Regions from separate parts of the Phycicoccus ginsengisoli genome, predicted to be linked through region 1. Evidence: predicted binding sites of a transcription regulator. Region 1 holds the regulator's gene; the other holds the start of a gene.
What was found. Region 1 encodes LexA, which represses DNA repair genes until DNA is damaged. Its sites were predicted from a motif close to TCGAACANNTGTTCGA; they were not measured.
Positions count from the first base shown of each region.

Region 1 (15,681 bases):
GGACGCCGTCACCCGCGCGGGTGGCGCCCTGAAGGGCGCCGACCTCGGCGCCATCAACCTGGCCCGGGTCCTCACCGACGGCGAGCAGGTCAGGGTGCCCAAGCCGGGGGAGGCGGTCACCCAGCCGGGCGGGGCGGCAGGGGGCGGCGGCGCCGGTGGGGCCGGTACTGCTGGGGGCGGGACCGATGCGGGGGCAGGCGGTCCGGCCGGCGGACTGGTGGACCTCAACGCCGCCACGACCACCCAGCTGGAGGACCTGCCCGGCGTCGGGCCCGTGCTCGCGCAGCGCATCGTCGACTGGCGCACCGAGCACGGCCGCTTCACGACGGTCGACGAGCTCAACGAGGTGAGCGGCATCGGCGAGAAGATCTTCGCCCAGCTGAAGCCCAAGGTGACCGTGTGAGCGCCGAACCCCGTTCGCGCCGTAAGCCCGCTCGTCGCGCGGAGGTTCCCCACGACTCCCGGACGCCGGGGCAGGCAGTGCCGCCGGCGACCAGCCTCGACCTCCGGCTGCTGGTGCCGGCCCTGGTCGCCTGGGCCTTCGCGGCGTCGGTGCTGGGCCTGCCCGTCCAGGCGCTGGTCGTGGTGTCGTCGTGCCTCGTGGTCCTGGCGCTCGTGGTCCTGGCGCTCGCCGCCGGGCGGGTCGGCGTCTCGGGCGGTGGGGCGCCGACCTCCCGCCGGTTCCGCGCGGCCGTGATGGTCGCGATGTGCGCCGCGGCGTGCGCCCTCACGGGCGTGTCCGTGGCCGGTCACTCCGCCGTGCGCTCTGCGGGCCCGGTCGAGGCGTTGGCTCGCGACCACGCGACCGTGCAGGTGGTGGCGGTCGTGGCCACGGATCCCCGCCTGCGGCAGACCACCGGCCTGGCGGGTGCCAGCGTCTACGCGCGTCTCACCCTCAGCCAGGTGACGGCGCGGGGACAGGTCAGCCGCGTCCACGCCCCGGTGCTGCTCGTGGCCGACGAGCGCTGGCGCGACGTCCAGTGGCACCAGGAGCTCGTGGTCCGCGGCCGGCTGGTCGCCGCGGACCCCGGCGACGACGTCGTCGCGGTGCTCAAGCCGTCGGGCGGTCCGGCGGCGGCTCGGGACCCCGGAGTCGTCGCCCGCGCTGCCGAGCACCTGCGGTCAGGGCTGCGCCGGGCGTCCGACCCGCTGCCTTCGGACGCGCGTGGACTGCTGCCCGCCCTGGTCATCGGGGACACCAGCCGCACGCCCTCGGACCTCACGGACGCGATGCTCGCCACGGGGATGACCCACCTGAGCGCGGTGTCGGGCTCGAACGTCGCGATCGTGCTCGCGTTCGCCCTCGGGGCGGCTCGGCTCGGCGGCCTGCCTCGGCGGGCCAGGGTGCCGTGGGCGCTGGTGGTGCTGGCCGGTTTCGTCGTGCTCGCCCGCCCCGAGCCCAGCGTCGTGCGCGCCGCGACGATGGGGGCCATCGGGCTGCTGGGCCTGAGCGCCTCCCGCCGAGCGGCAGGCGTGCCGGTGCTCTCGGGCGCGGTCGTGGTGCTCCTGGTCGTTGACCCGTGGCTCAGCCGCTCCTACGGCTTCGCCCTGTCGACCCTCGCCACGCTCGGGCTGCTGCTCTTCACGCGTTCCTGGGGCCGGGCGATCGGGCGCCGGCTGCCCGGCCGCGCGAGCTCGCTCGGCCCGGCGCTCGCGATCCCGGTGGCCGCCCAGGCCATGTGCGCCCCGGTCGTGGTCCTCCTGCAGGGCTCGGTGTCCGTGGTGGGGATCCTCGCGAACCTGCTGGCCGCCCCACTCGTCGCACCCGCCACCGTGGCCGGCGTGAGTGCTGCCGTGGTGGCGCCGCTGTGGCCCCTCGGCGCGACGCTGCTGTGCTGGGCGGGGGCCCTGCCCAGCCTCGGCATCAGCTGGGTCGCCCGCACGTGCGCGACGGTGCCGGGCGGCACGCTGCCCTGGCCCGACGGTGCGCCCGGCGCGGTCCTCCTCACGGTGGTCACCGTGCTCGTCGTGGTGTCCGCGCGCCGGTGGGCCCACGTCGCCCGGTGGCACCCGGTCGCCTTCCTGGCCGCCGTGCTGCTGGTGGTGGCCGCGGCGGCTCCCACGTCGGCGGTGGCCTGGCCGCCGCCGGGCTGGCGCTTCGTCGCATGTGACGTCGGCCAGGGCGACGGGCTGGTCCTGGCCACGAGCCCGGGCCACGCGGTCGTCGTGGACGCCGGGCCCGACCCGGCCCTCATCGACGCCTGCCTGCGCCGGCTGAAGGTGGCGGTGGTCGACTCGCTCGTCCTCACCCACTTCCACGCCGACCACGCCGACGGACTGCCCGGGGTGTTGCGAGGACGGACCGTGCGCGGCGTCCTCGCCACCCCGGTGCGCGACCCGCCCTACCAGTGGCGCGAGGTGGAGGGCTGGACCCGCGCACGCGGCATCCCGGTCACTGACCTGGTGGCCGGCGACCACCTGAGCTGGCCGGGCGTGGAGGCCGACGTCTGGTGGCCGGCCCGCCGGCTCGACAGCGGCTCGGTGCCCAACAACTCCTCGGTGGTCCTCGCCGTGCGCGCCGGGCCGGTCGACCTGCTGCTGCTCGGGGACGTGGAGCGCGAGGCGGCCCACGCCATCCTCCTGCAGCTGCGGCGCGACCCGGCCATGGCGGCGCGGGCCGGGAGCTTCGACGTCGTCAAGGTGGCTCACCACGGTTCGGCCAACCTCGACCCCGAGCTGCTCGCGGCCGTCGCGGCGCCAGTGGCCGTCATCAGCGTGGGCAAGGACAACGACTACGGGCACCCGTCACCGAAGGCGCTGCAGGCGCTGGCGCGCGACGGGTATGCCGTGCTGCGCACCGACCAGCGTGGCGACGTCGCGGTCGTCGAGGACCGGGGAGCGGTCGGGGTGACGTGGCGCAGGCGCTGACCGCCCCCTGCCCGTCGACGCACCCCGGAGCGCTCCGCAAGGCGTCGCGGGTCGCCCGGACGCGCCGGGGCAGGAATCAGGTGCTGGCGAGGACCCGCGGCGTGGCCTTGGCCGCCTCGACGAGGGCGTCGATGGTCGCCTGCACGGCCGGCACCCGCTCCAAGTCGGGGGTGGTCACGACACTGACCGTGCGCCGCGAGGCCGGTTGGATCGGCAGGGTGACGACGTCCCGGTGGTGGGCCGTGCGCAGGATGAGGTCGGGGATGAGGGCGACCCCGAGGCCTTCGGCGACGAGGCCGAGCACGGCCACGTAGTCCTCGGTCTCGAAGCCGACGTTGGGCGAGAAGCCGGCCGTGGCGCACATCTGCAGCAGGTGTCCGCGGCAGCGCGGGCAGCCAGCGATCCAGTTGTCGTCGGCGAGCTTGGTGAGGTCGGCGACCGGCTCGGTGGCCAGCGGGTGGTCGCGGGGGAGCGCGAGGCGGACCTCGTCGTCGAGGAGCTTGTGCTGGACGAAGAGGTCCATGTCCTCCTCGCCGCGGCCGACGTCCGTGCCCTCGTAGGCGAAGGCCACGGCGAGGTCGCACTCGCCCGCCTTGAGCGCGGCCAGCGACTCGGGCGGCTCGGCCTCGGTGAAGGTCACCTGCACGTCCGGGAACCGCTGCTTGACCAGGGCGAGCGCGCGGGGCACGAGGGTCGCGGAGCTCGACGGGAACGCCATGAGGCGCACCCGCCCGGCGCGCAGCCCGGCGATGGCGGCGACCTCCTCCTCGGCGGCGTCGAGCGCGGCGAGGACCGAGACCGCGTGCCGGGCGAGGACCTGACCCGCCTCGGTGAGCCGCACGTTGCGGCCGACGCGCTCGACCAGCACGGTCCCGGTGCGCTGCTCGAGGCGGCGCACCATCTGGGAGATCGCGGGCTGGGAGTAGCCCAGCGCGAGGGCGGCGCCGGTGAAGCTGCCCTCGTCGGCAATCGCCTTCATCACGCGGAGGCCGGCTGCGTCGATCATGTCTCCAGCATAACGCAGAGTTATCGAAGCGGAAGACTTGTGCAGGATCGGTGATAGCCGCAGGTCGGGGGCGGTGCGGAGGACCCCTGGGGACAGCGCGGTCGCCGAAACCGGGCAAATCCGTAGAATCGCTGCTGCAGACAGGCCGCCCGGGCCGCACCGTGGCGGCTGCCGGCGAAGGGGGAGCAGGGTGCAGGTCCGCAGAGGGGCGCTCACGGCCGTCGCGGTGGCGGCGTCGGTCACGCTGGCCGCGTGCTCCGGCGGGGGCGAGGACCCGCCGCCGACGACCTCGGCGACCTCCACCAGCTCGAGCACCTCCAGCCCGCCCTCGACGAGCACCACTCGGTCCCCGAGCGCCACCAACACGGTGGCGCTCCCGCCAGAGGCGACCAAGCACACCGAGGCCGGCGCCATAGCCTTCGCGAAGTACTTCTTGCAGGTCTCCAGCGAGGCATTCGTGGCAGGCGATGGATCGACGGTCCGGGCCCTTTCTGAGAGCTCATGCTCCGGTTGCGGGGCGATCGCTCGGGCAGCCGACAACGAGTATGCGGACGGTTTACACCCGGCGACTGCCCGCTTCGTCTTCCAAGACTCCAATGTGCACCCAAGCAGCTCTGGCGACCTCCGAGTGATCGACGTGATTGGCACAGAGAAGTCAGTCGCAATGGTTGACGCGACCGGAGCTGAGAAGCGCCGGACCAAAGCTGAACCCTCATGGACGAGATCGACGGTCCGGTGGACAGGCAGGGAATGGGTGATGCAGGACTTCGCGGTGGTGAAGCAGTCATGATTCGGCGCCTGGTCCTGGCCATCGCGCTTGTTGCGGTGATCGGGCTCGGAGCTGGATCGGCGGCATCTGCGGACGGCCCTGCCAACCCGGACGGCTCGCTCACGACGGCGACCGCCAACGAAGGAGTGACTGTCAGCGCTGACACGTTCAGGGTTCCCTCTGGTTCCTCCAACACGAAGGGTGATCAGGAGAAGCCGATCGCCATCGGGGTGACTGCTCTGCAGGCCCTGGAGTTCCGCGCCTCCTTGGGCTGCGGGGATGCCTCTAGTCCGGACGCAACGGTCGACGTCACTGACTGCACCTTGGCCCTGTCTGCCTGTGGGGACAACGCCATCCTTCTGTATGTGTGGGCGCGTCGCGCCGCCAGCGAAGAGCCTTGGCAGTTCAAAGGGCAGACGTGCAAGGCCTCACAACTCCCGGTAGGGACTGGCATGCCGCCCGCGATCCCGACCATGGCGCAGCTCCAGACGGCCTTCCGGCAGCTGCCGTTCTCCAAGCCCACGGTCGGCATCCAGCCCGAGGGCAACACGACGCTGGTCAACCTGCCCACCTACTTCCGGGCCGAGTGGCCGGACGACACCGGCCTCCAGCCGGGCGAGGTCAGCAGGCCCGTCAGGCTCCTGTCCTGGACGGTGGAGTTCAAGATCGCGGCCCGCTCGTACGACTTCCACTACGGTGACGGGTCCAGCAGCGGCCCTACCTCCGACCCCGGCGGCGTCTACCCGGACGGCGCGATCCGCCACACCTACGCCGAACCCACTGCGGCCGCCCGGGTCAGCGTGGACTCGACGCTCACCGCGCAGTACCGCGCCAACGGCGGCCCGTGGCAGGACATCGACGCCGTCGCCGACCTGCAGGACGAACCCGTCACCACCCTCCAGGTCCGCGAGGCCCACGCCCGCCTGGTCACCCGCTGAGCACGGCATCGATGAGCCCGGCGTCGATGACCCCGGCGCCAACGACCCCGGTTTGGACGACCCCGGTTAGGACGAGCCCGGCGCCGGCGGGCGGTTGTCCGGACCGTCTGCTTGCATCGTCGGCACCATGAAGCCGGAGCAGACCGCCACCACCCGAGCCCTCGACGACGTCGATCCCGACACCGACGTCACGGACCTCGGCGGCATCGAGGGCCCGACCGGCGGCTCGCGTCGCAGGGGGACCGCACTCTGCCTCTCCGGCGGCGGCTACCGCGCAGCCCTGTTCCACCTCGGCGCGCTGCGGCGGCTCAACGAGCTCGGCGCCCTCGCCCAGCTCACGACGATCAGCGGCGTCTCCGGCGGCTCCATCGTCGCCAACCTCGTCGCCGACCCCCGACTGACCTTCCCGGGCGGCAGCGCGGGAGAGGTCGGCGGCTTCGACGAGTACGTCGCCGAGCCCCTCGCCCGCCTCGCCTCGCGCAACATCCGCACCCCGGCACTGCTCAGCCGGCTGCTCCCGTGGCGCTGGTCCACCTCGGACGCGGCGGTCCGGGCCCTCGCCGACGAGTTCGCGCAGACCGTCGACTGGTGGTCCAGGCCGTTGCGCGACAACGCCGTGGCCGGGCCCGCGGTCATCACCGGTGCCACCGAGATCGGCTACGGCGTCAACTGGGTGTTCGAGGACCCCACCGCCCACAAGCCGCACGGGCGGGTCGGCGACTACCGCCTCGGGTATGCCGCCCCGCCGCCCGGACTGCGGATGGCGGACATCGTGGCCGCGTCCTGTGCCTTCCCGCCGTTCTTCGCCCCCATGGTCCTCGACGGCGACGCGATCGGGCTCACGGGTGGCCACCAGGGCCTGGAGTCCGACGAGGCCCGATGGGAGATCCGGCGCCGGATCCGCCTCACCGACGGGGGCGTCTACGACAACCTCGGGCTCGAGCCCGTCTGGAAGCGCCACGCCACCGTCCTGGTCAGCGACGGCGGCGGTGTCTTCCGCGCCCGCACCGAGCGCACCGTCGCCGGCCGCATGCTGCGCATCCTCGGCATCGCGACCAACGGCGGCCAGTCGGTCCGCTCCCGGTGGCTGCACGCGGCATACGCGCGCAAGGTCATCCTCGGCACCTCGTGGGCCCTCGACATGGTCGTCGACGGGTGCTACCCGCGCCGGACCACCGAGCTGATCAACGCGGTCCGCACCGACCTCGACACCTTCTCGCTCCAGGAGCAGCACGTCCTCGAGCGCCACGGGTACCTCGTCGCCGACGCCCAGGTGCGCGCGCACGCCCCCCACCTCGTCACCAGCAACGTCCCGGCCCGCCCACCGCACGAGGACGTCGCGGACCCCGCCGTCGCCGAGCGCTCCCTGGCCGACTCGGCCAGGCGCCGACTGCTCGGCCGGTTCTGAGCGGTCCCACCGCACCGGCCTTGCCGGGTGCCGCCCACCCGCCCCACGTACCCTGAATCCCGTGACCTTGCCCGCCACCACGTCGACCGAGGACGCCCTCGACGACCTCGCAGCGCTGCTGGACCGTGGCGGCGTCGTCGCCCTGACCGGCGCCGGGATCTCCACCGAGTCGGGCATCCCCGACTACCGCGGCCCGGACGGCGAGCGCCGGGTGACGCCGATGCAGTACTCGGAGTTCACCGGCTCGAGCGAGGCCCGCAAGAAGTACTGGGCGCGCAGCTACGTCGGCTGGCAGCGGTTCAACCTCGCGCGCCCCAACGCCGGGCACGACGCGGTCGCCCGGCTGCAGGCCAGCGGCCGCATCGGCTCGGTCATCACCCAGAACGTCGACGGCCTGCACCAGCACGCCGGCGCCACCGACGTCGTCGAGCTGCACGGCTCGCTCGCCAAGGTCGTCTGCCTGACCTGCGGTGACCGCAGCAGCCGCTGGGACCTCGACGAACGGATGCGGGAGGCCAACCCCTCGTTCACGGTCACCTCCGACGAGATCCGGCCCGACGGCGACGTCGCGCTCAACGCCCTCGACGTCGAGTCGTTCGTCGTGCCGCTCTGCCTCGTCTGTGGCCGGGACACGCTCAAGCCGGACGTCGTGTTCTTCGGCGAGTCCGTGCCGAAGCCGTTGGTGGAGAGGTGCTTCCGGCTCACCGAGTCGGCCAGCGCGCTGCTCGTCCTGGGCTCGAGCCTGAAGGTGATGAGCGGCTACCGGTTCGTCCGGCGCGCCCACGCCCTCGGCATCCCGGTCGCGATCATCACCCGTGGCCCCACCCGTGGCGACGGCGAGGCCAGCCACCAGCTCGACGCACCCCTCGGGCCCACCCTCACCCGGCTGGTCGCCCGGCTGGGGGCCTGACCCGCCTCACCCCGACGGTCGCCGGGCCACCAGGACCACGTCGATCGCGTCACCCGCGTCGGTCTGCCGGACGACCTCCTCGCAGCGCTCGACGTCGAGGTCTGCCGCCACCTCGCGCAGCCCCTCGACGGTCTGCAGCAGGGCGGGGTCCGACGGGCCGCCGACGCCCTCGGTGAGGTTGCGCAGCGCGTGCCCGACCACGACCAGCGCCCCTCCCGGCGCGAGCCACGCCGTGGCCCGGGTGAGGACGTCCTCGGGCAGGTGGAGGTAGGCGACGAGGACGAGGTCGTAGGCCGTGTGCGCCGGCGGCTGCCAGGAGCGGACGTCGGCGACGACGCAGTCCACCCGCAGCCCCCGGCCCGTCGCCTCCTTCTCGCCCTTGGCCAGCCCGACCGCGGAGAAGTCGACTGCCGTCACCCGCCACCGCCTGGCGGCCAGCCAGACGGCGTGCCGGCCCTCGCCGGCGCCGAGGTCGAGAGCGCGCCCCGGCTCCCAGTCGCCGACGATGCGCTCGACCTCCGCGTTCGGCTCCGCGCTCCACACCCTGCCCTGCGCGGCATACCGCTCGTCCCACAGCTGGCGGCGCCCGGTGCCGGTGCTCGCCGCGCGTGCGCCCCCCGGCGCGTGCTCGTGACCGCGATCCTCGCTCATCCCCCTAGCATCGCCGATATGACTGCCCCTGCCACCGCGGGACGACCGCCGGTCGAGGTCCGCGACGCGGCCCCGACGGACGTCGGTGCCATGGCCGCCATCTACGACGAGCAGGTGCGGACCTCGGTGGCGACGTTCGACACGCAGGAGCGCGGCGCGGCCTACCTCGGCGAGAAGCTCGCGGCGACGGGGCCCGGGAACGTCGTCCTCGTCGCCTGCCTCGGGGACGAGGTCGTCGGCTACGCGTTCTCCGGTCCGTTCCGGCCGCGGCCGGCCTACGACGGGACCCGGGAGGTGTCCGTCTACGTCGACGCCTCCGCCCGTGGGGCGGGCATCGCCCGCAGCCTGTATGCCGCGCTGCTGGCCCGGCTCGACGCCGAACCGTCCGTGCACACCCAGCTCGCGGTGATCGCACTGCCGAACGAGGCGAGCGAGGCGCTGCACCGCAGCTTCGGCTTCGAGCGGGTCGGCGTGCTGCGCGAGGTCGGCAACAAGTTCGGCCGGTGGGTCGACACGGCCTGGTACCAGCGGCTGGCCTGAGCCGGGTCCCGGAACAGCACTGGCGCGTCACGCCCTGGCTTGGCACTCTCGTGCCGAGGAGATTCGCGCGAAGACTCGGGGAGGCTGACCCATGGGTGCGACCGGTGCCGGACCGTTCGAGAACGACGACGCCCTCGACTTCCTGGACGACCTGGAGGAGGCCGACGCCCAGGCGCGCCGGGAGCGGGTGGAGTCCGCCCTGGGGCGGGTCGTGCGCTCGCGCGACTACATCGAGGCCCCGGTGATGTCCGAGGCCATCGCCGCGGCCGTCATCGTGTCCGCCTGCGACGACCCGGAGTCGGTCGTGGGCGAGCGCAACGTGCCTCGCTGGGTCGACGAGGACCCGCTCGACATCGACGAGCGCCTCGAGGAGCTCGCCACCCAGGCGCTGCACCGCGCCCTGCGCTCGGAGGACAACGAGCTCTGGGAGCTGTGGGCGGACGGCGACGGCGGCGAGAAGTTCAGCGCGCGGCTGACGCACTACCTCGACGCCCTGGGCGACGAGAGCTAGGAGTCAGACCCGTCGCAGGACGGCGGTGACCTTGCCCAGGATCGTGGCGTGGTCACCGTCGATCGGCTCGAAGGCCGGGTTGTGCGGGAGCAGCCACACCTTGCCGTCGCGGCGCTTGAACGTCTTGACCGTCGCCTCGTTGTCGAGCATGGCGGCCACGATGTCGCCGTTGTCGGCCGTCGGCTGCTGGCGGACGACGACCCAGTCGCCGTCGCAGATCGCAGCGTCGATCATCGAGTCGCCGACGACCTTGAGCAGGAAGAGGGAGCCCTCGCCGACGATCTGCTTGGGCAGCGGGAAGACCTCCTCGACGGACTCCTCGGCCGTGATCGGCACGCCGGCCGCGATCCGGCCGAGGACCGGCACGTAGGACGCCTCCGGCCGGGCGTCGCCCATGCCCGTCTCGTCGAACTCGGCCACCTCGTCCTGCGGCGCGGCCCCGCCGCGGTAGCCGCGGCTGTCGGCGGCGGCGTCGGGGGAGACGACCTCGATGGCGCGGGGTCGGTTGGGGTCGCGGCGCAGGTAGCCCTTGCGCTCGAGCGTCGCGAGCTGGTGCGCGACCGAGCTCGGGGAGGTCAGCCCGACGGCCTCGCCGATCTCGCGCAGACTCGGCGGGTAGCCGCGGCGGTCGACCGAGTTCCGGATCACCTCGAGGACCTTGCGCTGGCGCACGGTGAGGCCGTCGCCGCGGTCGCGGTCGGGGAGTTCCTTGACGTTGTCGCCGCTCATGACGCTCCTCGTCTCTGCAGGTCAGGTGCCGTGGATCCGGTCGGTCGCCACGCCAGGAGGCCGGTCCCGGGCCCCGGCGTGGGGGCCGTTGTCAGTGCCGTCTGGTGTGCTCCTCGACGTGGACACAGCGTATGGCGTTCGAACACAGTTGCCAAACACGTGTTCGAGGTGTGTCTTGTCCTGTTCGAACATGCGTGCTAGAACTGGCACCAGCGGTCTTCGGACACCTGTTCGATGACCTTGACGATGGAGGACCCGATGAGTGCAGCAGTCGCCTGGGATGTCACCGCCCCGCCGGTGGACGAGCCGCGCCGGCCCGCACGCCCGCACCTGGTGTCGGTGCCGTGCGGTGACGACCTCCGGCTCCCCGCCCCCGCGCCGCTCCGGCTGACCCGCGCCGGCCGGCTCGCCGTGACCCTGACCGTCCTCGTGGCGCTCGTCGCGGTCGCCGTCGCCCTCCTCGCCGGGGGAGCCTCGGCCTCCTCCGCCGCCATCGACCACTCGACCACGGTGCGCTCCGGCCAGACGCTCTCCCAGGTGGCCGCCACGCAGCTGCCCGGCCTGCCGGTCGCCGACGCCGTGGCCCGCATCCAGGTCGCCAATGACCTCGCCTCCGACCAGGTCCACGCCGGCCAGATCCTGCTCATCCCCGCCGTCGGCTGAGCCACTCTCCCCGGCCGGGCCCGGCGGCCTGGTCCGGATGCCGCGCCCGGCGTCGAGCCGGTTGTCCGGTGGGACCCGCCCGGGCCGAACGCGTCTGGGGCGACGTCCTTTTCGTCGGGAGTGCGCGCTGCCGGACCCAGGGATATGGTCACCGCAAGGAGGCTGACTGATGAGCTCGACGAAGACGTTCCTGGACTGGCCGGTGCTGCGCCAGTTCCGCAGCGGTGACCTGCTCGGCCGGGGACCGGCCGTCACGTCCGAGCGCACCCGGTCGATGTCCCCGCGGACGGCCACGGCCGACCGCGTGGTGCAGTCGGTGTGCCCCTACTGCGCCGTCGGCTGCGGCCAGAAGGTGTTCGTCAAGGACGAGAAGGTCGTGCAGATCGAGGGCGACCCCGACTCGCCCATCTCGCGCGGCCGCCTGTGCCCCAAGGGCTCGGCCAGCGAGCAGCTCGTCAACAGCCCCTCCCGCCAGACCCACGTGCTCTACCGGCGCCCGCACGGCACCGAGTGGGAGCCGATGGACCGCGACACCGCGATCGACATGATCGCCGACCGGTTCGTCGAGAGCCGGCGCCGCACCTGGCAGGACGCCGACGAGCACGGCCGGCCGCTGCACCGGACCATGGGGATCGCCTCGCTCGGGGGAGCCACCCTCGACAACGAGGAGAACTACCTCATCAAGAAGCTCTTCACCGCCGCGGGCGCGATCCAGATCGAGAACCAAGCCCGTATTTGACACTCCGCCACGGTCCCCAGTCTGGGGTCCTCGTTCGGACGCGGCGGCGCGACGCAGTACGTGCAGGACCTGGCCAACGCCGACTGCATCGTCATCCAGGGCTCGAACATGGCCGAGTGCCACCCGGTCGGCTACCAGTGGGTGACCGAGGCACGCCTGCGCGGCGCCAAGGTCATCCACATCGACCCCCGGTTCACCCGCACCTCTGCGACCACGGACAAGCACGTCCCGATCCGCGCCGGCAGTGACGTGGTCTTCCTCGGCGCCCTGATCAACCACATCCTCACCAACGACCTCTACTTCAAGGAGTACGTGGTCGCCTACACCAACGCGGCGACGATCGTCAGCGACGAGTTCAAGGACACCGAGGACCTCGACGGCCTGTTCTCCGGCTACGACGACAAGCTCGGCAGCTACGACCCCTCGAGCTGGGCGTACGCCACGGAGGGGGAGGGCGAGAACGCGTCGCCCGGCACGATCGGTGGTCCCGCGGCGACGCACGAGCACGGTCAGTCGACCTCCGACCGCTCTGCCGGAGACGAGCACGGCTCCGGCGGCCCGGCCCTCGAGCACGCCCGGGTCAAGCGCGACGAGACCCTGCAGGACCCGCACACCGTCTTCCAGATCCTCAAGCGGCACTACTCGCGCTACACGCCCGAGATGGTGGCGGAGGTCTGCGGCATCAGCGCCGACGACTTCCACTACGTCGCCAAGGCGCTCACCGAGAACAGCGGCCGCGACCGCACGTCGGCGTTCGTGTACGCCGTCGGCTGGACCCACCACTCGCTCGGCGCGCAGTTCATCCGCACGGCCGCCATCGTCCAGCTGCTGCTGGGGAACATGGGCCGGCCGGGCGGCGGGATCATGGCCCTGCGCGGGCACGCGAGCATCCAGGGCTCGACCGACATCCCGACCCTCTACAACATCCTCCCCGGCTACCTCGCCATGCCGATGGTCGGCAACCACGACACCTGGGAGGACTACGTCAGCGCGATCGCCAACAAGGCGCAGAAGGGCTACTGGGCCAACGCCGACGCGTATGCCGTGAGCCTGCTCAAGGCGTGGTGGGGCGACGCCGCGACGAAGGAGAACGACTGGGCGTACGACTACCTGCCCCGGCTCAGCGGAGCACACGGCACGTACCAGACGACCATGGCGATGAGGGATGGCGAGGTCGAGGGCTACTTCCTGCTCGGACAGAACCCGGCCGTCGGGTCCGCCAACGGGCGCATGCAGCGGATGGCCCTGGCCCAGCTGAAGTGGCTCGTCGTCCGCGACCTGCAGATGATCGAGTCGGCGACGTTCTGGAAGGACGCCCCCGAGATTGCCACCGGCGAGCTGGAGACGGAGGCGATCGGGACCGAGGTCTTCTTCCTGCCGCCCGCCTCCCACGTCGAGAAGGCCGGCAGCTTCACCCAGACCCAGCGGCTGCTGCAGTGGCGGCACAAGGCGGTCAACCCGCCGGGCGACTGCCAGAGCGAGCTGGAGTTCTTCTACGAGCTCGGCACGCGGATCCGCGCCAAGCTCGCCGGGTCCGACGACCCGCGCGACCGGCCGCTGCTCGACCTCACCTGGGACTACCCCCTCGACGAGGACGGCGAGATCAGCGGCGAAGCTGTGCTCGCGGAGATCAACGGCCGCCACCTGTCCGGTGACAAGGCGGGCGAGCTCGCCGGCATGTACACCGAGCTCAAGGCCGACGGCTCGACGACCTCCGGTTGCTGGATCTACTGCGGCGTCTACGCCGGCGGCGTCAACCGCTCGGCCAACCGCAAGCCCGGTCGTGAGCAGGGCCCGACCGCCCAGGAGTGGGGCTGGGCCTGGCCGGACAACCGCCGCATCCTCTACAACCGCGCCTCGGCCGACCCCGACGGCAAGCCGTGGAGCGAGCGCAAGAAGTACGTCTGGTGGGACGAGGAGAACCAGGCCTGGACGGGCATCGACACCCCGGACTTCGTCAAGACGAAGGCCCCGTCGTACCGCCCCGAGCCGGGCACCGGCGGACCCGACGGCCTCGCGGGCGACGACCCGTTCGTCATGATGGCCGACGGCAAGGGCTGGCTGTTCACCCCCAAGGGCCTGCTCGACGGGCCGCTGCCCACGCACTACGAGCCGCAGGAGTCCCCGGTCCAGAACGCGCTGTACGGCCAGCAGAGCAACCCGGCCCGGCGCGTCTACCCCCGTAAGGACAACCTGTTCAGCCCTTCCGGCACCCAGCCGGGATCCGACGTGTTCCCGTTCGTGTTCACGACCTACCGGCTCACCGAGCACCACACGGCCGGCGGGATGAGCCGGTGGCTGCCGTACCTGTCCGAGCTCCAGCCCGAGTTCTTCTGCGAGGTCTCCCCGGAGCTCGCGGGCGAGCGGGGCCTGGTCAACGGCGGCTGGGCCACGATCGTGTCGGCCCGGTCGGCGATCGAGGCGCGCGTGCTCGTCACGGAGCGGATGACGCCGCTGCAGGTCGGCGGCCACACCATCCACCAGGTCGGGCTGCCGTACCATTGGGGTGTGGGCGGCGACGCCGTCGTGTCCGGCGACGCTGCGAACGACCTGCTCGGCATCGCCCTCGACCCCAACGTGCAGATCCAGGAGTCGAAGGTCGCGTCCTGCGACATCGTCCCCGGGCGCCGCCCGCGCGGGGAGGCGCTGCTGCGGCTGGTCGAGGAGTACCAGTCCCGCGCCGGGATCACGGTCGAGACCAGCAACCAGCTGCGCACCACCGACATGAAGGAGGCCGGCGCCTGATGGGGTTCTGGCAGCACCAGCTCGCAGGGCCGACCGACCCGTCGCACGACGCGGCGTGGGAGGAGCCCGAACCCCGCAAGGGCTTCTTCACCGACACCTCGATCTGCATCGGCTGCAAGGCCTGCGAGGTGGCGTGCAAGGAGTGGAACGCCATCCCCGAGGACGGCCTCACCCTCACCGGCAACTCCTACGACAACACCGGCGGCCTCGGGGCGAGCACCTGGCGGCACGTGGCCTTCATCGAGCAGACCACGGACCGGGTCCAGGAGGCCCGGGAGTCCGGTCGCAAGCTGATCGACCTCGGTATGCCGGCGCTGCGGCCGCCGGACGCGCCGCACCCCGGTCCGTCGGGGGCTTCCGGCACGGCCCCGGCCGCGCTCGAGGGCGTCGTGCCCGCCGCGGTCGGTGACGACGGCTCGCTCGACGCGATGGCCGCAGCGGCGAGGACCGCCGCGGCCACCGGGACGCTGCCGGACTTCCGGTGGCTGATGGCCTCGGACGTGTGCAAGCACTGCACGCACGCCGGCTGCCTCGACGTCTGCCCGACCGGTGCGCTCTTCCGCACCGAGCACGGGACAGTCGTCGTCCAGCCCGACGTCTGCAACGGCTGCGGGTACTGCGTGGCCGCCTGCCCCTTCGGGGTCATCGAGCGGCGCGAGGACGAGCGGGCCGACACCCGCCACGGCGGGGAGGTGTCCAACGTCGGCATCGCCCAGAAGTGCACGCTCTGCTACGACCGGATCGGCCACGACCAGACCCCGGCGTGCGCCCAGGCCTGCCCGACGACCTCGATCAAGTTCGGCACGCTCGCCGAGATGCTCGACACCGCTCGCGACCGGGTCGAGGTGCTGCACGAGAACGGCTTCACCGAGGCCAGGCTCTACGGTGCCAACGCCCACGACGGCGTCGGCGGCACGGGGTCGGTCTTCCTGCTCCTCGACGAGCCCGAGGTCTACGGGCTGCCGCCGGACCCGGTCGTCCCGACGGCCGACCTGCCCGACATGTTCCGCAAGGCCGGCTTCGCCGCGGTGGCGATGTTGGGCATGGCCGTGGCCGCGTTCGCTGGGAGGCGCCGATGACCACCAACCCGCTCGACGCGGACCGCCCTCCGGAGCTGCCCCGCGGCCAGCGGCGCCGCAACGGTGCCGGCGGCAAGGGCGACGGCTCCGGCCGGCGGCGTCGCGACGAGTCGGTCATGGTGCCG
Region 1 is NZ_BAAGYN010000008.1:139,286-154,966, reverse strand. It holds gene ACYVDO_RS14560 (helix-hairpin-helix domain-containing protein) at 1-403, shown strand, start outside; gene ACYVDO_RS14555 (ComEC/Rec2 family competence protein) at 400-2,868, shown strand; gene ACYVDO_RS14550 (LysR family transcriptional regulator) at 2,945-3,874, opposite strand; gene ACYVDO_RS14545 (DUF6318 family protein) at 3,948-4,664, shown strand; gene ACYVDO_RS14540 (hypothetical protein) at 5,096-5,581, shown strand; gene ACYVDO_RS14535 (patatin-like phospholipase family protein) at 5,709-6,989, shown strand; gene ACYVDO_RS14530 (NAD-dependent protein deacetylase) at 7,051-7,899, shown strand; gene ACYVDO_RS14525 (class I SAM-dependent methyltransferase) at 7,906-8,550, opposite strand; gene ACYVDO_RS14520 (GNAT family N-acetyltransferase) at 8,569-9,090, shown strand; gene ACYVDO_RS14515 (DUF4259 domain-containing protein) at 9,182-9,601, shown strand; gene lexA (transcriptional repressor LexA) at 9,605-10,330, opposite strand; gene ACYVDO_RS14505 (LysM peptidoglycan-binding domain-containing protein) at 10,589-10,993, shown strand; gene fdh (formate dehydrogenase) at 11,163-14,477, shown strand; gene ACYVDO_RS14495 (4Fe-4S dicluster domain-containing protein) at 14,477-15,556, shown strand; gene nrfD (NrfD/PsrC family molybdoenzyme membrane anchor subunit) at 15,553-15,681, shown strand, end outside.

Region 2 (15,681 bases), on a different contig from region 1:
AGGTCAACCCGAAGGCTCGGCTCGGGATCGGGCCGCCCGTGCGCGACGGCTTCTACTACGACTTCGACGTCGAGGAGCCGTTCAGCCCCGACGACCTCAAGGCCCTCGAGAAGGTCATGCAGCGCATCGTCAACGAGGGGCAGACCTTCGTGCGGCGCGAGGTGAGCGACGAGGCGGCGGCCGTCGAGCTCGCCGACGAGCCCTACAAGATCGAGCTGATCGGGCTCAAGGGCGGTGCGTCCGGCGACGTCGAGGAGGCAGCCGAGGGCGCGTCGGTCGAGGTCGGGGGAGCCCAGCTCACCATCTACGACAACATCCGTCGTGACGGCTCGCGCGCCTGGGGCGACCTGTGCCGCGGCCCGCACGTGCCCAGCACCAAGGTCCTGGGCAACGCGTTCAAGCTGATGCGAAGCGGCGGCGCCTACTGGCGCGGCAGCGAGAAGAAACCGCAGCTGCAGCGGATCTACGGCACCGCCTGGCCGACCAAGGACGACCTCAAGGCCTACCTCGACCGGCTCGCCGAGGCCGAGAAGCGCGACCACCGCAGGCTCGGTGCCGAGCTCGACCTCTACTCCTTCCCCGAGGTCCTCGGGGCGGGACTCCCGGTGTTCCACCCCAAGGGCGGGGTCATCAAGCGGGAGATGGAGGACTACGTCCGGCGCCGGCACCTCGAGGAGGGCTTCAGCTACGTCGGGTCGCCGCACATCAGCCGCGAGGAGCTCTTCTACACCTCGGGCCACCTGCCGTACTACTCCCAGGGCATGTTCCCGCCCATGGACGTCGACGGGCAGAACTACCGCCTCAAGGCGATGAACTGCCCGATCCACAACCTCATCTACAAGTCGCGCGGCCGGTCCTACCGCGAGCTCCCGCTGCGGTTCTTCGAGTTCGGCACCGTCTACCGCGACGAGAAGTCGGGTGTGCTGTCGGGCCTGACCCGCGTGCGGATGATCACCCAGGACGACAGCCACTCCTACGTCACCAAGGAGGGCGCGCCCGACGAGGTCCGGCACCTGCTCGACTTCGTGCTGTCGCTGCTGCGCGACTTCGGGCTCGACGACTACTACCTCGAGCTGTCGACCCGGGACGACAGCAAGCCGGACAAGTTCATCGGCACCGACGAGGAGTGGGCCGAGGCGACCGCGATCCTGCAGGAGGTGGCCGACGGAAGCGGCCTCGAGCTCGTGGCCGACCCGGGTGGCGCGGCCTTCTACGGCCCGAAGATCTCGGTGCAGGCCCGCGACGCGATCGGCCGCACCTGGCAGATGTCGACGATCCAGTACGACTTCAGCCAGCCGGCCCGGTTCGAGCTGGAGTACCAGGCCGCCGACGGCACCCGGCAGCAGCCGGTCATGATCCACTCGGCCAAGTTCGGGTCGATCGAGCGGTTCATCGGGGTGCTCGTCGAGCACTACGCCGGTGCCTTCCCACCCTGGCTGTCGCCCGTCCAGGTCACCGGGATCCCCGTCGCCGAGGAGTACTCCGAGTACCTCCACGAGGTCGCGGACCAGCTGCGCGCCAAGGGGATCCGCGTCGAGGTCGACGACAGCGACGACCGGTTCCCGAAGAAGATCCGCAACGCCAGCAAGTCCAAGGTGCCCTTCGTGCTCATCGCGGGCGAGGAGGACCGGTCCAAGGGGGCCGTCTCGTTCCGCTACCGCGACGGCTCGCAGAAGAACGGTGTCCCGGTGGCCGAGGCCGTCGCCGAGGTCCTCGAGGCCGTGGAGTCCCGCCGCCAGGTCTGAGGGGTCCGCGTCGAGGGGACGCGACACGCTGACCGCAGCCGCGCTGCTTCAGCGTGTCGCGTCTCCTCGACCCCGGTGAGGTACCGCTCGGGTACGCGCGGACGGTCGAGCCTCAGGCCGACTCCGAACGCGGCGTCCAGACCATGCGGACGTCCGGTGCCTTCTCCTCGTTGTCGCCCTCGGTCCACTCGACCGGCTCGAACCCGTGCCGCTCGTAGAACCGCAGCGCGCCCTCGTTGCCCTGGAACGCCCACAGCTCCAGTCCCGCCGGGAACCGGGTCTGCGCCAGGGCCACGAACCGGGTCCCGAGACCGCGACCGGTGTGGGGCGCCCTGATGTAGAGGTGGCCCAGCTGGTCCGGGGGCATCAGGGCCAGGAAGCCGACGAGGGCATCGCTGTCCTGAGCCACCCACACCTCGAACTCGCGCAGCAGCACCGTCTCGACGAACGGCAGGACGCTCTCGCGCGGGTGGACGATCATCGGGATGCTCGGCACCGACTCGGTCCGCACCTGCCAGAACAGCTCCGCGAGCGCGGGCGCGTCGTCCGGGCCGGCCGGGCGGATCGCCGGCGGAGCGCCCGGTGCGGCCTGGGGCGCCGAGGGGACGGCAGGGTCCTCGGACGTGGTCACGGCGCCATTGTGGCGGACCGGGGGCCCTGTCGCCTCCACCCCGGGCCGGGCCCCGAGGCCGGCCCTCCTCATAGGATCGCGCCATGACCGACCAGCTCGAGCCCGACACCGACTTCGCCGGCGTGCACGACGGATTCGAGCGGCTCTGGACACCGCACCGCATGGTCTACGTGACGGGGGAGCGGCCCAGCGAGGAGGCCGGGGACGGCTGCCCCTTCTGTGCCGCCCCGGGCAGCGACGACGCCGCGGGGCTCCTCGTGCACCGGGGGCTGCACTGCTACGTCGTGCTGAACCTGTTCCCGTACAACCCCGGCCACGTCCTGGTCTGCCCCTACCGCCACGTGTCCCGCTACGTCGACCTCGCCGACGAGGAGACGGCCGAGTTCACGGCCCTGACCAAGCAGTCCATCGCGGCACTCGACGCCGCGAGCGGCCCGCACGGCTACAACATCGGCATGAACCAGGGGGCCGTCGCCGGGGCCGGGGTCCAGGCGCACCTGCACCAGCACGTCGTCCCGCGCTGGGGCGGTGACGCGAACTTCCTGCCGGTCATCGCGCAGACGAAAGCGCTTCCGACTCTGCTGGAGGACGTCCGGAAGAGTCTCGTCGCGGCCTGGCCGGCCTGAGCCGGGGCCGGGGGCCCGCGACCCGGTCGACGACCCCACCGAGCCGCTCCAGCGGCAGGAACGCCAGCAGGCACACCGCGAGCGGCAGGAAGTGGATCTTCAGCATCACGTAGGTGCTCAGGTGGAAGCCCGCCCAGAAGAGCAGACCGGCATACAGCGCCCGACCCCTCAGCCACAGCAGGACGGGGGAGCAGAACTCGGCGACGAGCACGATCCACTGCAGCGCGTGCGTCAGCGCCGGGTGCGTACCGACCCACGGCCCGATGCCGTTGGGGCGCCTCGTGAGCGCCCAGATCAGGGTGGCGCCGTTGGCCCACCCCCAGCCGCCGAACCGCATCTTGGCCCAGGCGGACAGCGCGTAGATGCACACGGCCCCGACCTGCACCATCCGCACCGCCCAGCCGGCCGCCTCCGACCGCACGTCCACCTCCCGGGTGGTCGCGCGCCCGGCCGTCGGGAGGACGAAGAGCGCCACGACGAGGGCGAAGTGGTCGTGGTCCACCTTGGAGTACGCGAACGCGTTGCTGACCCAGTCGAGCATGCCGACGGCGCAGAGCCAGCCCGCGAGCCGGGGGAGTCGGCCGGTCGCCGCCACGGCCGAGCTCACCAGGATGACGCCGAGCAGCCAGCGCACGTAGTCGTGCGACGGCACGGGCAGGTGCAGCAGGTCGCGGACCAGCAGCCCCCGGTAGAGGCTGGGCGGGACGTCGCCGTGGGGGATCGGGTCGGTGACGATCCACAGCACGTCCAGCCAGACGAACGGGTAGATGACCCGCCGGAGCCACGCCACGCGGGCGGGCGGCAGCGCCGGCACGAGGAACCCGCGCACCGCCTCCGCGCCGCGCACCGTCGCGGCCACGCCCACGCCCTTCCCGGTCACGGCGCACCACCCGGTATGCCGGTGGGCTCCGGGTGCAGCGGGTCGCGGACGTCCCAGGTGGCCAAGGTCCGCACCACCACCTCGCCGGTGCGGATCCGGGTCTGGGTGTTGCGCAGCCAGATGGTCCGGTAGGCGGGCTCGTGCGGCAGCCGGCGGGAGTGCAGCACCGCGATGTCCTGCAGGATCTCGGGGTCGCGGATGATCCGCGGTGCCTGGCCCTCGATCTCCGCGCGCTCGATGCCGATCATCTCCTTCGACAGCGGCACCCGGACGACCTCGCCGTCGACCGTGAGCGCGTCCATGCCCAGGGAGTTGATGACGCCGTCGTTGCGCACCGAGAAGGCGTACTGCGACATGGGCGCGAACGGCCACCAGTCGTCGTTGCCCACCAGCGTCCCCAGCGCGGCCGTCACCACGACCGCGGCCGTCACCACCACCCGCCACCCGAAGGCCACCGGGCGAAGCCGCCGCGTGAGAGCCCCCGTCATGGCGCACATGGTGCCAGAGCGACCTGCGCGGGATGCCACACTGGCCCCATGGACTCCAGTGGCGGCACGGATCGGGGCACGTCCCGTGGACTGCTCGTCTTCGACGGTGACTGCGGTTTCTGCACGACGAGCGCGAGGTTCGCCCAGCGCTGGGTCGACCGTCGCGGGCGGTACGCCGTCGAGCCGTGGCAGGAGCTCGACCTCCCCGCCCTCGGGCTCACCGAGGAGCAGTGCATCGAGGCCGCCCAGTTCGTGCGGCCCGACGGGTCGGTCGTGTCCGCGCACCTGGCCATCGCCGAGGGCCTCAAGCGCGGCGCACCGGCCTGGCGCCCGCTCGGCTGGCTGGTGGCGGCCCCGGGTGTCCGCCGGGTCGCCGGCCGGGCCTACACGTGGGTGGCGGACCACCGCTACCAGCTGCCCGGCGGCACCCCTGCCTGCGCGCCGGCTCCCGCCGCGCCGTCGGCTCAGTAGGCTGACGCCCACCATGCTCAACAAGTACGCACGCGCCTTCTTCACCAAGGTCTTCACGCCGGTGGCCCGGTTCCTGCTCAAGCTCGGGATCAGCCCCGACGTGGTCACGACCGTCGGCACCATCGGTGTCTGCGTGGGAGCGCTGGCCTTCTACCCCCGCGGTGGCGCCAACTTCTTCTGGGGCAGCCTCGTCGTCACGCTCTTCGTCTTCTCCGACACCGTCGACGGCGTCATGGCGCGGATGTCCGGCCGGTCGGGCAACTGGGGCGCCTACCTCGACTCGACCCTCGACCGGGTCGGCGACTCGGCGATCTTCGGTGGGCTCGTGCTCTGGTACGCCGGCCGCGGCGACAACTTCCTCATGGCCGGCCTGGCCCTGGCCTGCCTCATCCTCGGCAGCGTGGTGTCCTATGCCAAGGCCCGGGCCGAGGGGCTCGGGTTCACCGCCAACGTCGGCATCGCCGAGCGGGCCGACCGCCTCGTGGCCGTGCTCGTGACCACCGGCTTCGTGGGGTTGGGGCTGCCCGAGATCGTCCTCGGTGTCGTGCTCGCCCTGCTGGCCGTCGCCAGCCTGGTGACCGTGGTGCAGCGCATGCTCGTGGTGCGCCGCCAGGCGCTGGCCGAGACCGCCTGAGCCGTGGGCGGCATCGGCGACGTCCTCGCCGTCGGGGGATACCGGCTCGGGTGGGGAGCGGTCCGTCGCCTCCCCGAGCGCACGGCATACACGGTGTTCGACCGGATCGCGGACCTCACCGTCGCCCGCGGCGGGAAGGGCGTGCAGCGACTGCGCTCCAACTACGCGAAGGTGCGCCCGGAGCTGGGCCCGGCCGAGCTGGAAGCCCTCGTCAGGGCGGGGATGCGGTCGTACCTGCGCTACTACTGCGAGGCGTTCCGGCTGCCCGACCGCAGCCACGCCGAGCTCGACACCTCGGTGCGGGTGGTCGGCGACGGGCCGGTCCGCGAGGAGATCGCCGCGGGGCGCCCGGTCGTCTGCTTCCTCGGCCACCTCGGCAACTGGGACCTCGCCGGCGCCTGGGGGACGAAGGCCATCGCGCCCGTCGTCACCGTCGCCGAGCGGCTCGAGCCCGAGGAGGTGTATGCCGAGTTCCTCGCCTTCCGGGAGTCGCTCGGCATGACCATCCTGCCGCTGACGGGTGGGGGTGACCTGTTCGCCCAGCTGCGCGGCCACCTGACCCGACCGGTCCTCATGCCCCTGCTCGCCGACCGCGACCTCACGGCGCGCGGCGTCGAGGTCGACCTCTGCGGCCACCGCACGTCGATGGCGGCGGGACCCGCGGCACTGTCGCTCGCCACTGGCGCCGCGCTCTTCCCGGTCTCCATCCACTACGAGCCGATGCAGCAGCCGCGGTGGCGGCACCGGGTCGTCATCACCTTCCACGACCGCGTCATCCCGCCCGCCGCCGGCGCGACGCGGGCCAAGGCGGTCGCGATGACCCAGCAGTGCGCCGACGCCCTCGGGGGCGCGATCCGCGAGCACACGGAGGACTGGCACATGCTGCAGCGGGTCTTCCTCGAGGACCTGCCGGGAGCGGGACGTAGTGCCGGGCGCGGGAGCGAGCCGGGTGCTCGACCGAGTGCAGAGCCGGCCCCTCGGCCGGGCGGAGAGCCGGGAGCCGCACCGGGCGCGGACCGGGGGGACGAGGTGCGGCGGTGAGGATCGGGATCGTCTGCCCGTACTCCTTCGACGTGCCCGGGGGAGTGCAGTTCCACGTCCGCGACCTCGCCGAGCACCTCCTCGGCGAGGGGCACCACGCCCGCGTCCTGGCCCCGGCGGACGACGACACGCCGCTGCCCGACTACGTCGACTCCGTCGGTCGCGCGGTCCCGGTGCGCTACAACGGGTCGGTGGCACGGCTGAGCTTCGGGCCGGTCACGGCGGCGCGCGTCGGCCGTTGGCTCGAGCAGGGCGACTTCGACGTCCTGCACATCCACGAGCCGGTGACGCCCAGCGTCTCGCTGCTGGCCCTCTGGGCGGCGGAGGGCCCCATCGTCGGGACCTTCCACACCAGCAACCTGCGCTCGCGCGCCATGCAGGCGGCGTTCCCGATCCTGCGCCCGAGCCTGGAGAAGATCAGCGCCCGCATCGCCGTGTCCGAGGACGCCCGGCGCACCGTCACGACGCACCTCGGGGGCGACGCGGTCGTGATCCCCAACGGTGTCAACGTCGCCCGGTTCGCCTCCGCCCCGCCCAACCCCTCGTGGCAGGGCACTGCGGACGCCCCGACGCTGGCCTTCCTCGGACGGATCGACGAGCCCCGCAAGGGACTGCCGGTGCTCTCGGCCGCGATGACCCACGTCCTCGCCAGGCACCCCGGCACCCGGCTGCTCGTGGCCGGCCCCGGCGACGTCGAGGCGGCCCGCGAGCGGATGGCGCCGGAGGTGGCGGGCGCGACCGAGTTCCTCGGGATGGTGTCCGACGACGACAAGGCCGCCCTGCTCTCCTCCGTCGACGCGTACGTCGCCCCGCACACCGGCGGCGAGTCCTTCGGGATCGTGCTCGTCGAGGCGATGAGCGCCGGGTCGCCCGTCGTGGCCAGCGACCTGGCGGCATTCCTGCGCGTGCTCGACGGTGGCCGCACCGGCGTCATGTTCGCGAACGAGGACCACGAGGACCTCGCCGCGAAGCTCTGCGGCCTGCTCGACGACCCGAGCGAGCGGGCGCGCCTCGCGCAGGAGGGGCACCGGCGGGCGATGGTCTTCGACTGGTCTGAGGTCGCGCGCGACGTCATGGCGGTCTACGAGATGGTCACGCACGGCGCCGAGGAGGCCCGCTTCGACTCGGGCTCGGACACGCGGTGGACCCGGCTGCTGCGCGGCCGCCGGGGAGGTGAGGAGTCGTGGACGCGCTGACCTGGGGCGCGGTCGCCGTGGCCTTCCTGCTGGGCGTGGCCTGGTACCTGTCCTACAGCGCCGCCCGGCTCGACCGGCTGCACACCCGCGCGGAGGGGGCGCTGTCCGCGCTCGACGCGCAGCTCGTCCGCCGGGCGGAGGCGACCGTGGAGCTGGCCAACTCCGGTGCGCTCGACCCCGCCTCCGCCCTGATGCTCGTGAGCGCGGCCTCGGAGTCGCTTGAGGCGCACAACGAGCGCGCGCTCGAGGACGACCTGCTCGAGGGACAGGTCTTCGGCCCCCGGGAAGGCATCGAGAGCGGCCTCACCGAGGCCTTGCAGGCGGCCCTGACGCCGGACGTCGTGGCCCACCTGCGCCGCGACCCCTCGGGACCGGCCGCGGCGGCGCTGGAGCGGGTCGAGGCCGCGGGGGTGCGGGTCCAGCTTGCCCGGCGGTTCCACAACGATGCGGTGACCGACGTGCGGCGGGTGCGTCGCAAGCAGGTGGTGCGCGTCTTCCGGCTCGCCGGCCACGCCGACCTGCCGCGGACCGTCGAGTTCGACGACGAGCTCCCGCCCGCCGTCCGCAGCACCTGACGCGCTCCCGTTCCCGCGCCCCCGGTGGCCCCGCACTTCGGGCCACCTCACGCCCGACCGACGCGGCCGGGCGGGGCTGGGTGGCCCGCAGTGCGGGGGAGGCCGTCTAGGTCAGCGCGAGAGCAGGCCCTGGACCACCAGCAGGATCCCGAACACGAGGAACGCGACCGCAGCCCCGACCCGGATCACCTTCTCCGGCAGCCTGCGCCCGAGCACCGCACCGACGCCGATCGCCAGGGCGTCGGCGAGCACCATGCCGAGGGTGCTGCCGACCCACGTGCCGAACCAGCCCTCCTTCGTGGCGAGCGTGATCGTCGCCAGCATGGTCTTGTCGCCGAGCTCGGCGAGGAAGAACGCGGTGCCGACGGCGAGCAGCGCGGCGCCGGTGCTGCGCCGCGCCTTGTCCGCCTCGTCCTCGGTCAGCTCGTCCCCGCGCAGCGTCCAGGCCGCGAAGGCCAGGAACGCGACACCGGCGACCACGTTGACCAGCCACTGGGCGTCGCCGAAGGCCGTGCCGACGAGCCGGCCGATCCCGACCGAGGCCAGGTGCACGACAGCCGTCGCGACGGTGATGCCGACCAGCACCTGTCTGGCCCGGTACCGGGTCGCGAAGGTCATCGCCATGAGCTGGCTCTTGTCGCCGAGCTCGGCGACGAAGATGACGGCGGTGCTGAGCAGGAAGGCATCCATGGTGGTTCTCCTCCGGCGCCCGGCCGAGGAGACCCGTGTCCGGACGTCCCTTCGACCAGGACGCCCGTCGTGGGTACGTCGAACTGGTCGAAAGTCTCGTCCGCCACCTGCGGAGGGTGGCCCACCGCACCGGACCCGGGGGTCAGTGTGTCGACGCGGCGGTTGGGGACTACTCCCTTTCGCGGCCCAGCGTATGCCGTGCGGTCGCCGGCTCCTGCACCGCCCCTCCCGCGCCCCTCGCCACAGGGTGACCACACGGCATACCCACCACCGGCCACCAACTACCATGGAGTCGAAGCGCGCCCCCTGCGCTGCGCCCTCTGAACGACCGGAAGTAGGCAGCCCCATGTCCGCCGACACGACCACCACCACGACCTCGGCCGGCACCGGCACCCAGCGCGTCAAGCGCGGCATGGCCGAGATGCTCAAGGGCGGCGTCATCATGGACGTCGTCAACGCCGAGCAGGCCAAGATCGCCGAGGACGCCGGCGCCGTCGCCGTCATGGCGCTCGAGCGCGTCCCCGCCGACATCCGCGCCCAGGGCGGCGTCTCGCGCATGTCCGACCCCGACATGATCGACGGCATCATCGAGGCCGTCTCGATCCCGGTCATGGCCAAGGCCCGGATCGGCCACTTCGTCGAGGCCCAGGTGCTGCAGTCCCTCGGTGTCGACTACATCGACGAGTCCGAGGTGCTGACCCCGGCCGACTACACCAACCACATCGACAAGTGGGCGTTCACCGTCCCCTTCGTCTGCGGTGCGACCAACCTCGGCGAGGCCCTGCGCCGCATCACCGAGGGCGCGGCCATGATCCGCTCCAAGGGGGAGGCCGGCACCGGCGACGTCTCGAACGCCACCACCCACATGCGCAAGATGCGTGACCAGATCCGCTGGCTGCAGAACCTGCCCGAGGACGAGCTCTACGTCGCGGCCAAGGAGCTGCAGGCGCCGTACGACCTCGTCAAGGAGGTCGCCGAGGCGGGCAAGCTCCCCGTCGTGCTGTTCACCGCGGGCGGCATCGCGACCCCGGCCGACGCCGCGATGATGATGCAGCTCGGCGCCGAGGGCGTCTTCGTGGGCTCGGGCATCTTCAAGTCCGGCAACCCGGCCCAGCGCGCCGAGGCGATAGTCAAGGCGACGACCTTCTACGACGACCCCGACGTGATCGCCAAGGTCTCCCGCGGCCTCGGTGAGGCCATGGTCGGCATCAACGTCGACGAGATCCCCGAGCCGCACCGCCTGGCCGAGCGCGGCTGGTGAGCCCGCGGGTGGCTCCGGCCACCCGCAGCCGTCCCACCTCAGGGTGACTCCTCGAGGGGACGCGACACGCTGACGGACACCCGGTCCGGTCAGCGCGTCGCGTCCCCTCGACTGGTTCTAGGCCTCCGGCAGCGCCATGAGCAGGACGGGCCGGTGGGTGTCCGGCAGCCACGACGGACGCGCCTCACCCACCACCTGCCACCCCCTGCGCTGGTAGAGGCGCACCGCGCGCTCGGTCTCCTGCACCACGTCGAGGACCGGGACGCGGCCACTGTCCCGGATGAAGCCCACCGCCGCGTCGAGCAGCGCCGTGCCGACGCCCAGGCCGGACCGCTCGTGGTCGACGAAGAGGACCGAGACCGCCGCCAGCTCCTCGACCGGCCTCCCGGTGCCGGCGACCCAGCCCGCGACCTCGGGCCCGTCGCCCGCCACCGTGGTCGCGGAGACGTGGCCCACCGGGGTGCCACCGTCGACGGTGGCCACCCAGGCGCCGAGCTCGCCCTGCCGCTGCAGGAACGACTCGACCGGCCACGGCAGCGGCCACCGCTGCGGGTAGCCCGTGTGCGGCTGCTGCACGGCCAGGACCCGGGCGAGGGCCGGGAGGTCCTCGGCGGTCCGCTCGCGGATGCGCACGGTCGGTCGGGGGTTCGCCGGGACGGGCCCAGCCGACCCCGACCTGGAGCCATCGGTCCCCGGCACAGGGCCATCGGTCTCCGGCACGGGGCCATCGGTCTCCGGCACGGGGCCATCGGTCTCCGGCACGTCGGCCGCGGGGGCGTCGGGGAGGGTCACGGCATCCAGCCTAGGAGGCCGGTCGTAGCATTCCCGCCGTGACCACGCAGCCCACGATCGGGGTCCTGGCCGTCCAGGGCGACGTCCGCGAGCACCTGCGCGCCCTCGAGGACGCCGGCGCCCGCGCCGTCCCCGTCCGGCGCACGGCCGAGCTCGAGGGGGTGGACGGGCTGGTGCTGCCCGGCGGCGAGTCCACGACGATGGACAAGCTCGTCCGCGCGTTCGACCTCTACCACCCGCTGCGCGCACGGCTGGCAGCCGGTATGCCGGCCTACGGCTCGTGCGCGGGGATGATCATGCTCGCCGACCGCATCGCGGACGCCCGACCCGACCAGCAGACCCTCGGCGGCATCGACATGACCGTGCGCCGCAACGCCTTCGGTCGGCAGGTGCACTCCTTCGAGGGGGACCTGCACATCCACGCCATCGGCGGGGCGCCGATGCGGGCCGTGTTCATCCGGGCGCCCTGGGTCGAGCAGGTGGGCGACGCCGTGGACGTGCTGGCCCAGGTCGAGGAGGGTCCCGCCGCAGGTAGGATCGTCGCCGTTCGTCAGGGGGCCCTGCTGGCCACCTCCTTCCACCCGGAAGTGACCGGTGACCACCGGTTCCACCAGTTGTTCGTCGAGATCGTGAGAGGCAACGCATGAGCGGCCACAGCAAATGGGCCACCACGAAGCACAAGAAGGCTGCCATCGACGCCAAGCGCGGCAAGCTCTTCGCCAAGCTCATCAAGAACATCGAGGTCGCGGCGCGCCAGGGCGGCGGTGACCCGACGGGCAACCCCACCCTCTACGACGCCATCCAGAAGGCGAAGAAGTCCTCGGTCCCCAACAACAACATCGACAACGCGGTCAAGCGGGGCAGCGGCGCGACCGCCGGCGGGGCCGACTGGGAGAACATCACGTACGAGGGCTACGCGCCCGGGGGCGTGGCGATCCTCATCGAGTGCCTCACCGACAACCGCAACCGCGCGGCAGCCGAGGTCCGGACCGCGTTGACCCGCAACGGCGGCCAGCTCGCGGACCCGGGCTCCGTGGCCTACGTCTTCGACCGCAGGGGTGTCGTCATCGTGCCCAAGACCGAGGGCCAGGGTGAGGACGACATCCTCGAGATCGTGCTGGACGCCGGCGCCGACGAGGTCAACGACAACGGGGACACCTGGGAGATCGTCAGCGAGGCGACCGACGTCGTCGCGGTGCGGACCGCGCTGCAGGAGGCCGGGGTCGAGTACGACTCGGCGGAGGCCTCCTGGGTCCCCAACCTCCAGGTGCAGCTGGACGCCGACGGCGCCCGGAAGATGATCCGCGTCATCGAGGCGCTCGAGGACTCCGACGACGTCCAGGACGTCTTCGCCAACGGTGACATCCCCGACGACGTCCTCGCCGAGCTCGAGGGCGACGAGTAGGGCGACGAGTAGGACGCCGACGCGAGCGACAGCGGCGCCCGCCCCAGCGTGTTGGTGCGGGGGAGTGGGCGTCGTCGTGTGTAGCGTTCGACCGAACACCTGTTCGGACGGAAAGGGACTGACGTGCGCGTGCTGGGAGTCGACCCGGGGCTGACCCGGTGCGGCCTCGGCGTGGTGGACGGGAGCCGCGGCGGACGCCTCGCGATGGTGGCCGTGGGGGTCGTGCGCACGCCCGGCGGAAGCGACACGGGCGAGCGCCTCGTCTACCTGCAGGACCAGCTCGACGCGTGGCTGGACCGGTTCGAGCCGGACGCCATCGCGCTGGAGCGGGTCTTCGCCGCCGACCACGTGCCCACCGTCATGACCACGGCGCAGGCCTCGGGGCTGGTCCTCCTCGCCGCAGCCCGCCGCGGCCTGCCGCTCGGCACCCACACCCCCAGCGAGGTCAAGGCGGCGGTGACCGGCCAGGGTCGCGCCGACAAGGCCCAGGTCACGGCCATGGTCACCCGCATCCTCGCCCTGGAGGTCGCCCCGAAACCCGCCGACGCCGCGGACGCCCTGGCCCTCGCCATCTGCCACCACTGGCGCGGGGGCGCCGACCGCCGGCTCGCGCTGGCCGCGGCGTCCGAGCGGGCCCGGCTCAAGGCGGTGTCGTCGTGATCGCCTCGGTCCGCGGCTCGGTGCTGCACGCCGGGCTCGACCGCGTCGTGGTGGAGGTGGGCGGCGTCGGGATGCTGCTGCACACCACCCCGGCGACCGCCGCCTCCGTCCACCGGGGACAGGAGGCCGCCCTCGCCACCACCCTGGTCGTCCGCGAGGACAGCCTCACCCTCTACGGGTTCGCGACCGACGACGAGCGCGACGTCTTCGAGCAGGTGCAGACGGTCTCGGGGGTCGGACCCCGGCTCGCCCTCGCCATGCTGTCGGTCATGCCCCCCGACCGGCTGCGCGCCGCGATCGGCGGTGGCGACGTCGCCGCCCTGACCAAGGTGCCCGGCATCGGCAAGAAGGGCGCCGAACGGATGGTCCTGGAGCTGCGCGACAAGATCGGCCTGCCGGCCGCCACGGCGGCAGGGGCCGCCGGAACCACCGCCGCGACCGTGGCGCCGTGGCGCGAGCAGGTGACCGAGGCGCTCACCGGGCTGGGCTGGACGACCCGGCAGGCCGAGGACGCCGTGGCCCGGGTCGCGGACGGCGCCGACGCGTCGGCAGGCTCGCCGGACGTGTCGGCGATGCTCCGCGCCGCCCTGCGCGAGCTGGGCCGGTGAGCGCCGTGGCCGACGGCTTCTCCTCCGAGATGTTCGAGGACCACTCCGTCGACGCGACCGCGCGCGTCGTCGACCCCGGTAGCGACGCCGACGAGCGCACCGTCGAGAACGCCCTGCGGCCCCGGCGGCTCAGCGAGTTCTCCGGCCAGTCCCGGGTCCGTGACCAGCTGTCCCTCGTGCTCGAGGCGGCCCGCCGCCGGGGGAGCGCCCCCGACCACGTCCTGCTCTCCGGGCCGCCCGGGCTCGGCAAGACCACCCTCGCCATGCTCATCGGCACCGAGCTCGAGCGACCCATCCGGATCACGAGCGGGCCCGCCATCCAGCACGCGGGCGACCTGGCGGCGGTGCTGTCCTCGCTCTCCGAGGGCGAGGTGCTCTTCCTCGACGAGATCCATCGCATGTCGCGGTCGGCCGAGGAGATGCTCTACCTCGCCATGGAGGACTACCGGGTCGACGTGATCGTGGGCAAGGGTCCGGGCGCGACCGCGATCCCGCTCGAGCTGCCGCCGTTCACCGTCGTGGGGGCCACCACGCGGGCCGGCCTGCTCCCGGCACCGCTGCGCGACCGGTTCGGGTTCACCGGCCACCTCGACTTCTACGCCACCGAGGACCTCGTGACGATCCTGCGCCGCTCGGCGCGGCTGCTCGACGTCACGGCCGACGAGGCCGGCATCCTGGAGATCTCGCGCCGGTCGAGGGGTACGCCGCGCATCGCCAACCGCCTGCTGCGCCGCGTGCGCGACTGGGCCCAGGTGCACGGCCGGCACGTCGTCGACGAGGAGGCGGCGCACGCCGCCCTCGCCCTCTTCGACGTGGACGACCGCGGGCTCGACCGGCTCGACCGCGCCGTCCTCGACGCCCTGTGCCGCCGGTTCGCCGGGGGCCCGGTCGGGCTCTCCACACTGGCGGTCGCCGTGGGGGAGGAGGCCGACACGGTGGAGACCGTCGCCGAGCCGTTCCTCGTGCGCGAGGGACTCGTGACGCGTACGCCCCGGGGCCGGGCCGCGACCGCGCTGGCGTGGACGCACCTGGGCCTCACCCCGCCCCCCGGTGCGGACGTGCAGGTCCCCCTGCCGCTCGACGGCGAGGGCCGCTTCGGCGCCTGAGGCCGCCGCACGGGTTGGTCACGATTGGAACGCGACCCGCGCGGGCCACGTTGGTCGGTATGCCCGGTGTCACCTACACTCGGGCGGTCGCCCAGCCCGGCGCGTCCAAGCACCCTGCCCGAAGGACCTTTCCCATGTCGAACGGCGGCTCGTCCGCGTCCAGCCTGCTCATCTTCCTCCTGCCGGTCGCGCTCATCGCCTTCATGGTGTTCAGCCAGCGGCGGCGGCAGCGGCAGACCCAGGACCTGCAGGCCGGGCTGTCCGTGGGGGACGAGGTGTGCTCGACCTCCGGTGTCTTCGGCCGCATCACCGCACTCGACGACGCCGTCGTCACCCTCGAGGTCAGCCCGGGGGTCACCATCCGCTTCGACCGGCGCGCCATCGGCACCAGGACGCCCACGCCCACCACGGACGGCACGCCGCCCGCGGCCGGCGGCTCGTCCACCGACGCGCCCAGCCCGACTGACTAGGGGTCAGCAGCCCGTGGCAACGAACCCGTACATCCGCAAGCCGCTGAAGGTGCTGGCCTGGCTGGCCGCCATCACGGTCGCCCTCGGCGCGCTGCTCTTCAGCGCCAACACGTGGGGGACGGCCAGCTGGACGCCCAAGCTGGGGCTGGACCTCGAGGGCGGCACCGAGATGGTGCTGCAGCCCAAGCTGGTCGGCAGCCAGAAGGTGTCCAGCCAGCAGCTGGACCAGGCCCGCGGGATCATCGTCCAGCGGATCGACTCCAACGGTGTGTCCGGCGCCGAGGTGACCACCCGCGGCAACGACATCGTCGTGTCGATGCCCGGTGAGCCGTCCAAGCAGGACGAGGAGGCCATCCGCCGCTCGTCGCAGATGCAGTTCCGCGGCGTGCTCGTCTCGGGCCC
Region 2 is NZ_BAAGYN010000002.1:417,890-433,570, forward strand. It holds gene thrS (threonine--tRNA ligase) at 1-1,745, shown strand, start outside; gene ACYVDO_RS04620 (GNAT family N-acetyltransferase) at 1,858-2,376, opposite strand; gene ACYVDO_RS04625 (HIT family protein) at 2,460-3,002, shown strand; gene ACYVDO_RS04630 (hypothetical protein) at 2,926-3,882, opposite strand; gene ACYVDO_RS04635 (hypothetical protein) at 3,879-4,370, opposite strand; gene ACYVDO_RS04640 (thiol-disulfide oxidoreductase DCC family protein) at 4,419-4,841, shown strand; gene pgsA (phosphatidylinositol phosphate synthase) at 4,855-5,475, shown strand; gene ACYVDO_RS04650 (phosphatidylinositol mannoside acyltransferase) at 5,479-6,516, shown strand; gene ACYVDO_RS04655 (glycosyltransferase family 4 protein) at 6,513-7,712, shown strand; gene ACYVDO_RS04660 (hypothetical protein) at 7,700-8,287, shown strand; gene ACYVDO_RS04665 (TMEM165/GDT1 family protein) at 8,399-8,977, opposite strand; gene pdxS (pyridoxal 5'-phosphate synthase lyase subunit PdxS) at 9,324-10,238, shown strand; gene ACYVDO_RS04675 (GNAT family N-acetyltransferase) at 10,356-11,030, opposite strand; gene pdxT (pyridoxal 5'-phosphate synthase glutaminase subunit PdxT) at 11,069-11,677, shown strand; gene ACYVDO_RS04685 (YebC/PmpR family DNA-binding transcriptional regulator) at 11,674-12,435, shown strand; gene ruvC (crossover junction endodeoxyribonuclease RuvC) at 12,559-13,095, shown strand; gene ruvA (Holliday junction branch migration protein RuvA) at 13,092-13,703, shown strand; gene ruvB (Holliday junction branch migration DNA helicase RuvB) at 13,733-14,809, shown strand; gene yajC (preprotein translocase subunit YajC) at 14,944-15,279, shown strand; gene secD (protein translocase subunit SecD) at 15,293-15,681, shown strand, end outside.
Region 2: a site for LexA is predicted at 12,527-12,542, ahead of ruvC (crossover junction endodeoxyribonuclease RuvC). Genes of this name have one in related genera too.